3 regions of the Tardiphaga sp. vice304 genome follow, and region 2 is predicted to be linked to each of the others. Evidence: predicted binding sites of a transcription regulator. Region 2 holds the regulator's gene; each other region holds the start of a gene.

Region 1 (4,229 bases), 1.4 Mb from region 2:
AGCGTGCCGGCCTTGCTGGCCTCGACGCCGGGCGTCAGCAGAAACAGTAGCGAATTGAGATCGTTCTTTTCCGGCACGATGCGGTTCTCGCGCAGGAACTGCGCCACCACCGGCGCCGGGATGCCGTGTTCGGTGTAGCCGCCGGTGGCCCGGTCGAAGCCGGGCGTCAGCAGCGTCAGCTTGTTCGGATCGGTCATGGCGAAACCCGCCGCCATGCCCGGGAAGCCGTGCCAGTCGGCATCCGGCGCCAACTGCCAATAGGTCGGGTTCTTGGCGAGTTGATCGGTGCTGACGCTTTCCCACGGCACGTTGTGCACGCCGCCCTCGTGCGCCGAATCCGGGATTTCGACGCGCTCCGGCACGAACGGCTCGAAGAACCAGCGCCGCTCCGGCCGGGTTTCCTTTTCCTCGAACTCGCGGCGCACGGCGCGGATCTTCTTGCGCAGCTCGATGCCGAGCCGGATGGTGTCGTCCCACAACACGACGCCGGAACGGCCCTTCATCATCTGCGCGCCGACGTCCAATGATGCGAACAGCGGATAGAACGGCGAGGTCGAGGCGTGCTGCATGAAGCTCTCGTTGAAGCGGCGATGCTCGACGCGACGCTTCTGGCCGCGGATGTGGCGGTCCTTCATGTGGATCTGCGAGGCCTGCGAGAACGAGGCGAGCTGCTTGTGGGTCGACTGAGTGGCGATGATGCCCGGCGAATCCGGGCCGAGATCGCCGAGCCCCATGGCGAAGCGGCCGGCGTAAAGCGGGTGGAACTTCATGAAGCCGGCCCACGCCTCGTCGAACAGGATATAGTCGCAGAGATGGCCGATGCGCGCGATGATCATCTCGGCGCTGTAGATCGTGCCGTCATAGGTGCACTGCTCGACCACGGCGACGCGGAACGGGCGCGGCCGCTTCCAGGCCTCGGGATCGGTAACCAGCGGATTGATGCGGATGCGCTCGCGCAGCGCGTCTTCCTCGAGCGCCTCCCAGTTCATCGGCCCGATCAGGCCCCAGGGGTTGCGCACCGCGGGCACATAGATCGGCACGCCACCGGCGATCATCAGCGCGCCGTGCAGCGCGGCCTTGTGGTTGTTGCGGTCGAACAATACGAGATCGCCGTCGGTCACCAGCGCCGACAGCGCCACCTTGTTGGAGGTCGAGGTGCCGTTGAGGACAAAATAGGTCTTCTCCGCGCCGAAAATCTGCGCGGCTTCCTTCTGCGCCTGCAGCGCCGGGCCTTCATGCGTCAGCAGGTCGCCGAGATCGAGCACGGAATTGTCGAGGTCGTCGCGGAACACGGCTTCGCCGAGATGTTCCATGAACACCCGGCCGATCGGGCTGCGGCTGTAGAACACGCCGCCATTGTGGCCCGGGCAGGTCCATAGCTGGTTGCCTTCCTCGGCATAATCCACCAGCGCGCCGAAGAATGGCGTCTTCAGCGTCTCGGCATATTGCTTGAGCCGGCTGACCAGGTTCTTGGCGATGAAGGGCGGGGTTTCCTCCGACAGGAAGATGTAGCCGTCGATGAAGTCGAGCACCTCGACCGGCACGTCCTCGAAGCGCTTGCGGCGGATCAGCAGGATGATCGGGAAGTCGAGGCCGCGGCTGCGCATCAGATTGATCAGCGCGGCCGTCTTGCCCTCCAGCCCCTTCTTACCCCAGTCCACCACCATGCAGCCGATCGCGGCGTCGGTCTGCACCGCGATCGCGGCGTCCTCCAGCTTGCGCGCCTTGACGACCTCGAAGCCGGAATGCTCGATTTCCGCGACGATCTGGTTCAGGCGGACGCCCTCGAGATCGTCGGCGTCGAACGTCGGCATCGCGAACAGGAAGTTGAAGCGCTTGAAATAGTCCATGGGGGCACCCGTTGTCTTTCCGTACGATGTCTCGCTGCGTTGGATGACGATCCGGTGACGGGATCGTCCGCAGATACCCAAGGCGGGGATGTCTTTCGAATCTCTGGGACGTCAACGACGCCATGCAGTCATCGCCCTGCCGGGCGGAGGCGGCAAGGACCAAATGAAGCGCGTGCACCCGTAACTCAGCTATCGCGCGAAGGCAAAGGCGATCGGCAAGCGGCGGAACGCGGAACTGGCGTATCCGTTGCCTCTCCACGAAACCACCGAACGCATCGGCATCGCCAGGCGGCGCGGTGATCCGCGAGACACCCGGCTGACATTTGCGCTATGCAGGCAGGCCGCGGCGAATCGCGCCGCACAGCTCCGAAAGACCCCCGTGCTTCCCTGGAAACTCCTCGACACGGCAGACGTGCCCGGCGGCGGCGTGCAGCTTCGGCTGATGCAGCGCGGCAATGAATTTACCATCAAGCTCGGCCAGAACGAGCTGATGAGCAGCCGGCTATTCGGCTCCGAAGAAGCGCTGGCGACGCTGACCTGCTTCCGCCTCAAGGCGCTGGCCGCGCCAAGGCTGCTGATCGGCGGGCTCGGCATGGGATTCACGCTGCGCGCCGCGCTGAAGGTGCTGGGACCGCAGGCGGAGGTGACCGTGGTCGAGCTGGTGCCGGCGATCATCGCCTGGGCGCGCGGGCCGATGGCGGAGATGACCGGCGACTGCCTGACCGATCCGCGCGTCGAGATCCGCGAAGCCGACGTGGTGCAGGCGGTCGCCGAAGGCCGCGGCTATGATGCGATCCTGCTCGACGTCGACAACGGCCCGGAAGGCCTGACCCGCAAATCCAACGATGCGTTGTATGACCTCAAAGGCCTGCAAGCGGCCTGGGCGGCGCTGCGCCCCGGCGGCATTCTGGCGGTGTGGTCGTCATTCCCCAATGACAAATTCACCAGGCGGCTGAAGAAGGCCGGCTTTGCCACCGAAGAGATCAAGGTCCGCGCCACCGGCAGCCGCGGCGGCGCCCGCCATGTGATCTGGCTGGCGACGCGGCCGGCGGCGTAATCTGCTGCCAGCCGCGCTCGGTTTACTCCACCTTCAAACCGGCGGCCTTGACGACTTTCTCCCACTTCTCGGTTTCGGCGGTGACCATCTTGCCGAACGCGTCCGGCGGTCCGATCAGCGGTTCGCCGCCGAGATCAATCAGCTTCGCCTTGACAGCCGGATCAGCCAGCACCGCGTTGACGTGAGCGTTGAGCTTGGCGATGATTTCCTGCGGCGTCTTCTTCGGCGCGCCCATACCGAACAGGGCACTGGCTTCATAGCCCGGCACGCTCTCGGCAATTGTCGGCACATCGGGCAGCAACGGCGATTTCTCCGCGGTGGTCACCGCCAGCGCCCGCAGGCTGCCCGAGCGGACGTGCTGGATGATCGACGGCATGTTGTCGAAGATCACCTGCACCTGGCCGCCCAGCATATCGGTGATCGCCAGCGCCGCGCCGCGATAAGGAACGTGCTGCATCTTGGCGCCGGTCATCATCATGAACATTTCGCCGGACAGATGCACGGAGGTGCCGTTGCCGGACGACGCCATGTTCACCTTGCCGGGATTGGCCTTCACATAGGCGATGAATTCCGGAATGGTCTTTGCCGTGATGTCCTTGTTGACGGTCATCACATTGGCGGTGCGGTGGAACGCCGCCACCGGCGCGATGTCGCGCAGGAAGTTGAAGCTGAGCTTGCTGTACAAAGTGGCGTTGATGTAGTTCGCCGGATTGACCAGCAGGATCGTGTAGCCGTCGGGCTCCGCATTCACAACGGATTCGGTGCCGATATTGTTGCCGGCGCCCGGCTTGTTCTCGATGACAAATGTCTGTCCGGTACGTTCGGAGAGTTTCTGCCCGATCAGCCGGGCCAGAATGTCGGTAGCGCCGCCGGGAGGATAGGCTACGACAAAGCGCACGGGCCGGGTTGGATAGTCCTGCGCAGACGCGCTTCCGATACAGGTGAATGCAGAAAAGCCCAGCGCGATCCAGCCGATCGCGGCACAACGTGACACCATGTGCGTTCTCCCTGCTGCCGCGACTTGTCGCGCGGTCAGCCTGTGTTGAATTGACAACGCTCGCTTGTACCAAGCAATTCAACTATCGACCAGTGCGGCGCAGCCCCGCAGTCAAAGGATCTCCCATGCCCGTCACCGTCACCGCGCTCGATCATCTGGTGCTCAATGTCACCGACGTCGTCCGTTCCGCCGCGTGGTACCGGCAAGTGCTCGGCATGGCGGTCAAGGTTTTCGATCCCGGGCACGGCAAGGCGCCGCGCACATCGCTGAGTTTCGGCGCGCAGAAGATCAATCTGCGACCTGTCGATGCCGACAAGCTCGAATG
Region 2 (4,229 bases):
CGGTGTGGCTCGCTGTCCTCGGCGCTACCATCGCGTCGGTAACGCTGGATGCCGATCCGGCCAAGATGGTCAGCGCGGTGTTCGGCGGCGTTGCCGCGCTGCTGGTGCTCTTGATGGTTCTGCATGGGCCGATCGCCAGCAACATCCTCAACGTCTATTCGGCGGCGCTGGCGGCGTTGAGCATGGGCCTCAAACTGTCGCGCACGGCGCTGGCGCTGATCGTCGGTGTCGCCGGCTATGCGGTGACGATCTACTTCATCTCTGCGCCGTCTTTCGCCAAGGCGTTCGACAACTGGCTGATCAGCCTGTTGATGTGGATGAGCCCCTATGCCGGCGTGATCCTCGCGGACTTCTTCGTGAAGCGGAAGGGCGTGATCGACGTCGCCGAACTCTACAAGTCTCCGCAGACGAGCGCCTATGGCGATATCAATTGGAGCGGAATGATCGCCTTCGGCGTCGGCTTGGTCGCCGCATGGCTGTTTCAGGACGGGCTGGTGCCGACGCTGCAGGGACCGATCTCGATCAACCTGCTGGGCGGCGCCGATTTGAGCTGGCTGGCCGGGATTCTGGTGGCGGGCGGTGTTTATCTTGCGATGGACAAGTACGCTGCCACGGCGCCGGCGATCGCGAGCCCGGCGGAGTAAACACCTCCCGCACCACCTTTTTACGAAAACGACGTTCGGTCTCTAGCCCAGCCGCGACGCACGGTTACCTCTCCCCGCCGGGGAGAGGTAACCGAGGGTCGCGGCTAGAATTTGATGTGGGATGGCAAGCAAGCGAGCGCTAAGAACTCTGCTCGCTCAGCTTGCCTGTTCGGCGCTGATGCTGGCGAAGCGGTCGTCCAGCGCGTAGCCGGCGCCGCGCACGGTGCGGATCGGATCCTGCTCGCCGCGCGGGTTGAGGATCTTGCGCAGACGGCCGATATGCACGTCGACGGTGCGCTCGTCGATATAGATATCGCGGCCCCACACGCTGTCGAGCAGTTGCTCGCGGCTGAACACCCGGCCGGGATGTTCGAGGAAGAATTCGAGCAGGCGATATTCGGTCGGGCCGAGATCGATCGGCCGGCCGGAACGAACGACGCGGCGCTTGTCGCGGTCGAGCTCTATGTCGCCGAACGACAGCACGGTCGCCAGCCGCTCCGGCGCGGCACGGCGCAACAGGCCCTTCACGCGGGCCAGCAGCTCCGGCACCGAGAACGGCTTGACGATGTAATCGTCGGCGCCGGTGGCCAGGCCTCGGACGCGTTCGCTTTCCTCGCCGCGCGCCGTCAGCATGATGATCGGCAGCGACTTGGTCTCCGGACGCGCGCGCAGCCGGCGGCACAATTCGATGCCCGACAGGCCCGGCAGCATCCAGTCCAGCACCACCAGATCCGGCACCCGCTCTTTCAAGCGGGTGTCGGCGTCGTCGCCGCGGGCGACGGTCTCGACCTCGTAGCCTTCGGCGTCGAGGTTGTAGCGCAGCAGCGTGGTCAGCGCTTCTTCGTCTTCGACCACCAGAATGCGCGCGTTCATGGGCTTGTCTCTCTCGTTAAACCGGGGCGTTGGCGAAATTGGTCATATCGCCCTTCGGGCGCTTGTCCAGGATCGCTTCGCCCTCAATCATGTAGAATACGGTTTCGGCGATGTTGGTGGCATGATCGCCGATCCGCTCGATGTTTTTGGCGCAGAACATCAGATGGATGCAGAACGAGATGTTGCGCGGATCTTCCATCATGTAGGTCAGCAGTTCGCGGAACAGCGAGGTGCAGATCGCGTCGATCTCCTCGTCGCCCTTCCACACCGCCATCGCCGCCGGCAGATCATGCGCGGCGTAGGCATCGAGCACGGCCTTGACCTGCGAGCGCACCAGATCAGTCATGTGTTCGAGGCCGCGGATCAGCTTCAGCGGATGGAAGTCGCTGTCCAACGCATTGACGCGCTTGCCGATGTTCTTGGCGAGATCGCCGATCCGCTCCAGATCGGTGGCAACCCGCATCGCGCCAACGATCTCGCGCAGATCCACCGCCATCGGCTGACGCCGGGCAATGGTGAGCACGGCACGCTCTTCGATGACGCGCTGCAGTTGGTCGATTTCCTGGTCGGCGGCGGCCACCTTCATTCCCAGCGGAATGTCGCGACGCACCAAGGCGTCGACGGAATCGGTGATCTGCCGCTCCGCGAGACCACCCATTTCAGCGACCAGCCGGGTCAATTCCTGCAGGTCGCCGTCGAAGGCCTTGGTCGTGTGTTCGAAAGCCATATCAATCCCTCCCGCGTTCAACGCGTCAGCCGAACCGGCCGGTGATGTAATCCTGGGTACGGCGATCTGTCGGCGAGGTGAAGATCTTGTTGGTCGGGCCGAATTCGATCAACTCGCCGAGATACATGAAGGCGGTGCTGTCAGAAACGCGCGCCGCCTGCTGCATGTTGTGGGTGACGATGGCAATGGTGTAGTCGTTCTTCAACTCGTCGATCAATTCCTCGATCTTGGCGGTCGAGATCGGATCCAGCGCCGAGCACGGCTCGTCGAACAGGATCACCTCGGGCCTGACCGCAATGGTGCGCGCGATGCACAGGCGTTGCTGCTGGCCGCCCGACAGGCTGAGACCGGAGGCGTTCAGCTTGTCCTTGACCTCGTTCCACAGAGCGCCGCCGCGCAGCGCCTTCTCGACGCGGCCATCCATCTCCGACTTCGAGATCTTCTCGTAGAGACGCACGCCGAAGGCGATGTTTTCGTAGATGGTCATCGGGAACGGCGTCGGCTTCTGGAACACCATGCCGACGCGGGCGCGCAGCAGGTTGAGATCCAGCTTCGGATCGAGCACGTTCTGGCTGTCGAGCATAACCTGACCCTCGGCACGCTGGCCGGGATAGAGGTCGTACATGCGGTTGAAGATGCGCAGCAGCGTGGACTTGCCGCAGCCCGACGGGCCGATGAAGGCGGTGACGCGGTTGGCGACCAGCGTCAGGTTGATGTGCTTCAGCGCGTGATGGTCGCCGTAATAGAAATTCAGGTCGCGGACGCTGACCTTGGAGCGCTCCTCGCCCATCGCCACCTGCGGCGGCAGGGAAACCGAGGATACGCCGGAAGATACGGATAGTTCACTCATTTCGCTGTCCTCTCGGCGCCGAGAATGCGCGCGCCAATGTTAAGGGCAAGTACGGCCAGGGTTATGATCAGAGCGCCGCTCCAGGCCAGCTGCTTCCAGTACTCGTAGGGGCTTTGAACGAAATTGTTGATGGTCACCGGCAGGTTGGCCATGGTCCTGGTGAGATCCAGGCTGAAGAACTGGTTGCTCAGCGCGGTGAACAGCAAGGGCGCAGTTTCGCCGGCGACGCGGGCCGTCGCCAGCAGAACGCCGGTGATGAGGCCGGCGCGGGCGGCGCGGTAGGCGATCCGCTTGATCACCAGCGAACGCGGCAGGCCGAGCGCCGAGGCCGCTTCGCGCAGCGGATTGGGCACCAGGCCGAGCATGTCCTCGGTGGTCCGGACCACCACAGGGATCACGATCACGGCCAATGCCAATGAACCGGCGAAGGCCGAGAAACCGCCCATCGGCACCACCACCGCGCCATAGACGAAAAGGCCGATGATGATTGAGGGCGCCGACAGCAGGATGTCGTTGATGAAGCGGATCACATCGGTGAGCCGGTCGTTCTTGCCGTATTCGGCCAAATAGGTGCCGGCGAACAGGCCGAGCGGCGCGCCGATGCCGACGCCGATCGCCGTCATGATGATCGAGCCGACGATGGCGTTGAGCAGGCCACCTTCGGCGGAGCCCGGCGGCGGCGTGTTCTGCGTGAACAACTGCACGCTGAGGCCGGCGAGGCCGTTGCTGAACAGCGTGAACAGGATCAGCGCCAGCCAGGAGACGCCGAAGATGGCGGCGCCGAAGCACAGCGCACGGATCAGCATGTCGAAACGGCGGCGGGAAGCGTAAATCGGGTTCATGACATCACCTGAAGCATGATGGCCTTATCCGAAAACCGGTATCCACTTTTCGGGGCCATGCTAGTTACCCGCCTTCTTTTCGAGACGCATCAGCATCAGCCGCGCGCCCGACAGCACGAAGAATGTCAGCACGAACAGCAGCAGGCCGAGCAGGATCAATGCGGACTGGTGCAGGCCATCGCTTTCCGCGAACTCGCTGGCGATCGCTGCCGAGATAGTGGTGCCCGGCCCGAATAGCGACCCGGAAATCCGGAACGAGTTGCCGATGATGAAGGTCACCGCCATCGTCTCGC
Region 3 (4,229 bases), 1.6 Mb from region 2:
TGTACGACTGTGAAGAGCCGGACCGACTGGGTCCGGCTCTTTTTCTTTGACCTCCCTCAGGTATCAACATGTCCGCTGCCGTTTCCATCCTTCCGGCCCAGCAGCTTGCGGCGCTGAATGACGCCTATCGCCGCGCGGTGGCGAAGAAGCGGCTGCGGGCCACGCTGGCGACCGCGGTCGGCTTCGCAGTGCTGCTGATCGCGGCGATAGGGGCGGAGGTCAACCTGGCGACCTTCTTCGGCAAGATCGGCAATATCGCCAGCTACTTCGATCGCATCTTCACGCTCGATACCGGGATGCGGGCATGGAGCGATGTCGGCGAATGGTTCTGGGGCTGGCAGAAATGGCTGTCGCTGCTCGGCGAGACCGTGCTGATCTCCTATGTCGGAACGCTGGTCGGCGCGGTGCTGGCGTTCGGACTGAACTTTCTGTCCGCGGAAAACACCGCACCGTCCGCACCGCTGCGCTTCGTGGTCAAGCGCTTCATGGAATTCTGCCGTACCGTGCCGGACATCGTGTTCGCGTTGATCTTCGTGATCGCCTTTGGCCTTGGCCCGATGGCCGGGGTGCTGGCGATCGCGATCCACTGCGTCGGCGCGCTCGGCAAGCAATATAGCGAGATCGTCGAGAACATCGACATGCGGCCGGTCGAGGGCATCCGTTCGACCGGCGCCGGCTGGACCGACTGCATGCGCTTTGCGGTACTGCCGCAGGTCGCCGCGGGCTTTGCCGGCTACACGCTGCTGCGTTTCGAGATCAATGTCCGTGGCGCCTCCGTGATGGGCTTCGTCGGCGCCGGCGGCATCGGCCAAGAACTCGTGGTCGCGGTACGGAAATTCTATTATTCGGACGTGAGCGCCATCCTGCTGATGATCATCGTCACCGTGTTCATCATCGACATCAGCACCGGCTGGCTGCGCGGCCGGCTGTTCGGCAAGGAAGCCCGATCATGAGCAAGCGGCCGAGCGTCAATACCGAAGAACTGCGCGCGCGCTATCCGGCCGTGTTTCAGCGGCCGATGGCGTCACGCGCGACGGTGCCGGCGATCTTTGTCGCGGTGCTGGCGCTGTTCATCTTCGGCCTCAACGAACTGGAGTTCTCGCCGGCCCGGATGCTGGCCGGCGTGCAGCAGCTCGGCTGGATCGCGATGATGATGGTGCCGCCCGATCCCGGCTCGTCGCTGCCGGCCTATCTCGCCGCGATGGGCGAGACATTGTCGATCGCTCTGCTCGGCACCACGCTCGCAGCAGTGATCGCGTTGCCGGTCAGCTTTCTGGCGGCGCGAAACATCATTCCGTCGCCTTTCCTGCGCTTTCCGGTGCGGCGCTTCCTCGACTCGATCCGCGGCGTCGATACGCTGATCTGGGCGCTGGTCTGGATCAATGTCGTGGGCCTCGGCCCGTTCGCCGGCGTGCTGGCCATTGCGGTGTCGGATTTCGGGGCGTTCGGTAAATTGTTCTCGGAGGCGATCGAAGCCGCCGACAAGAAGCAGGTCGAAGGCATCCGGGCGTCCGGCGGCAGCCCGCTGCACGAGATACGCTTTGGCCTGCTGCCGCAGGTTCTGCCGGTGATCGCCGGACAGGTATTGTACTTCATCGAATCCAACACCCGGTCCGCGACCATCATTGGCATCGTCGGCGCGGGCGGCATCGGGCTGCAGCTCGCCGAACAGATCCGCGTGCTGGAATGGCAGAAAGTGTCGTTCCTGATCCTGATGATCCTGGTGGCGGTCGCAGCGATCGACGTCATCTCCAGCCGGCTGCGCTTTGCGATCATCGGGCGACGCGCGGTGGTGTGAAGGCTCGCGCTAGCCGTTCTCAACGACGAACTCGACGCGCTCGGCGACGAAGCGCGAGCGCGACACCTTCAGCGGCGTGCCCTTCATATCGGTGTCGACGCTGTCGACGATCAGGATCGGCCGCCCCAGCGCCAGTTCAAGCCTTGCGGCGTCGGCGGCATTGACGATCGCGGCGGTGATTCGGGTCGAGAGCCGTTGATAGTCGCGGATGTCGTAATGCGCGAGCAGCTTCGTCGTTGAATTCAGCCGCTGGTAGACCGCCGCGGCATCGGCAAAACGGTCTGCGGGAAACCAGGTGGTGCCGATGCAGATCGGCGTCTTGTCGGCAAAACGCAGCGCTTCGATCCGCACCAAAGGCGCGCCGGTCTTCACGCCGAGCTGTTTGGCCAGCTCGCGCGTCGCAGGTTCGGTGGCGGCCTCGATCATCTTGCCGTCGGGCTCGCGACCGCCGGCGCCGACGATCTCGGAGAAGCGCGTGCGCGCGCGCAGCGGATAGGTCAGCTTCGGCGCTTCCACATAGGTGCCGCTGCCGCGCTCGGCACGCACGAAACCGCGCTCGGCCAGCGACGCGAGCGCGCGACGCACCGTATGGCGATTGACGCGGTAGGTTTCGGCGATCTCGGTCTCGCCGGGCAGTTTTTCGCCGGACCGATGAGTACCGTCGGCAATGCCACGCTCGATGCCGTCGGCGACCTGCCGCCACAGCGCAACGCCGGTTGGTTTGTCCTCCATGGTCACGATGTTGTGGTCTCACCAAGTTGTCGGGCGGGGATAGCGAAAAATCACCGTGCTGTCACCAAACGGTCATTGCATGGGTCTATCAAGTTGTCTAGAAATATAGACAACTTGATCCGGACGGGATGACCATGACCGCAGCCCTGAACCCTGAGCAGATGCGGCGACAGCAGGCAATGGCCGTGCTGGCGCATGCCGACACGGCGGCGATCGCCGGCCATCTCGAAGCGCTTGAGATGCCTGCCTATCAGCCGTTGCGCGAAGCGGAGAACGGGCTGGTGATGCTGCGCGGCCGGATCGGCGGCGACGGTGCGCCGTTCAACCTTGGCGAGGCCACCGTGTCGCGGGCCGCCGTGCGGCTGGCGGGCGGCGAGGTCGGTTTTGGCTATGTGCTCGGCCGCGACCGCGCCAAGGCCGAACTGATCGCGCTGTGCGATGCGCTGATCCAGACCGAACGTTTCGCAGAAACGCTGGAAATACAGGTGCTGACGCCGCTGCGGGCGCGGATCGCCGGCGAGCAGCAGCGCCAGGCGGCGCAGACCGCGGCGACCAAGGTTGATTTCTATACGCTCGTGCGCGGGGAGGGATAATCATGACCACGATTGCAGAAATGCCGGCGGGCTTCGCCGACAAGGTGCTGTCGGCACAATCGACCTTTCGCTCGGTGATGGACGCGATGGCGCGGCCGGGTTCCGTGCAGCGCATCGAGGCCGGTTCCGGCGTGCCGGCGCCGATGATGCGTGGTTCGGCCGCTATCGCACTGACGCTGTTCGACCAGGACACGCCGGTGTGGCTCGACGCCGGGATGGCGGCGACGCCTGCGGTCGCCAAGTGGATCAAGTTTCACACCAGCGCGCCGGTCATCGCAGGCTCATCGGTCTGCAGCTTTGCGCTGATCGCCGAAGCCCGCACGCTGCCGGGCTTCGAGCAGTTTTCATTCGGGACCTCAGAATATCCGGACCGCTCGACCACCATCATCCTGCAGGTGGCCAGCCTCACCGAAGGGCCGGCCTATGGACTGCGCGGCCCGGGCATCGATGGCACGGCCATTCTGCACGCGACCATCGGACTGCCGGACTGGCTAGATCGTCTCGCGCTCAATGCCACGCTGTTTCCGCGCGGTATCGATCTCGTGCTGGTTTCCGACGACAGGGTCGTCGCGATCCCGCGCACCACGCGCCTCACCGCGAAGGAGGGCTGAGCATGTATGTCGCCGTCAAGGGTGGCGAACGCGCCATCGAAAACGCCCACCGGCTGCTGGCACATGAACGTCGCGGCGATCGCGATGTGCCGGAAGTATCATTGGACCAGATCTCCGAACAGCTCAGCCTCGGTGTCGACCGCGTCATGACCGAGGGCTCGCTGTACGACCGCGAACTGGCATCGCTCGCCATCAAGCAGGCGCGCGGCGACATGATCGAGGCGATCTTCCTGCTGCGCGCGTTCCGCGCCACGCTGCCGCGGTTCGGCGAAAGCCTGCCGGTCGATACCTCGCAGATGCGGGTGCGGCGCCGGATATCCTCGACCTTCAAGGACATGCCGGGCGGCCAGGTGCTGGGCTCGACCTTCGACTACACCCATCGCCTGCTGGATCCCGTACTCGCTGGCGAGTCCATGCCGGAGCAGCCGGCGCAGTCCGAAGCGCAGCCCGCGGTAATGCCGCGCGTCACCGACATTCTGGGTCGCGACGGCCTGA

What was found. Region 2 encodes PhoB, which activates phosphate uptake and scavenging genes when phosphate is short. Its sites were predicted from a motif close to TGTCATNNANCTGTCAT; they were not measured.
Region 1: FNL56_RS27450 (Orn/Lys/Arg decarboxylase N-terminal domain-containing protein) is a predicted target of PhoB. The motif match lies at 1,894-1,910, and genes of this name have one in related genera.
Region 3: phnF (phosphonate metabolism transcriptional regulator PhnF) is a predicted target of PhoB. The motif match lies at 2,590-2,606, and genes of this name have one in related genera.

What each region holds. Positions count from the first base shown of each region.
Region 1 covers NZ_CP041402.1:5,776,033-5,780,261, forward strand. Annotated here, with positions in the region: gene FNL56_RS27450 (Orn/Lys/Arg decarboxylase N-terminal domain-containing protein) at 1-1,850, opposite strand, end outside; gene FNL56_RS27455 (spermidine synthase) at 2,230-2,907, shown strand; gene FNL56_RS27460 (Bug family tripartite tricarboxylate transporter substrate binding protein) at 2,930-3,904, opposite strand; gene FNL56_RS27465 (VOC family protein) at 4,030-4,229, shown strand, end outside.
Region 2 covers NZ_CP041402.1:1,394,430-1,398,658, reverse strand. Annotated here, with positions in the region: gene FNL56_RS06615 (cytosine permease) at 1-644, shown strand, start outside; gene phoB (phosphate regulon transcriptional regulator PhoB) at 801-1,517, opposite strand; gene phoU (phosphate signaling complex protein PhoU) at 1,534-2,244, opposite strand; gene pstB (phosphate ABC transporter ATP-binding protein PstB) at 2,270-3,094, opposite strand; gene pstA (phosphate ABC transporter permease PstA) at 3,091-3,936, opposite strand; gene pstC (phosphate ABC transporter permease subunit PstC) at 3,997-4,229, opposite strand, start outside.
Region 3 covers NZ_CP041402.1:2,969,287-2,973,515, forward strand. Annotated here, with positions in the region: gene phnE (phosphonate ABC transporter, permease protein PhnE) at 69-953, shown strand; gene phnE (phosphonate ABC transporter, permease protein PhnE) at 950-1,798, shown strand; gene phnF (phosphonate metabolism transcriptional regulator PhnF) at 1,808-2,530, opposite strand; gene phnG (phosphonate C-P lyase system protein PhnG) at 2,659-3,123, shown strand; gene phnH (phosphonate C-P lyase system protein PhnH) at 3,126-3,734, shown strand; gene FNL56_RS14100 (carbon-phosphorus lyase complex subunit PhnI) at 3,737-4,229, shown strand, end outside.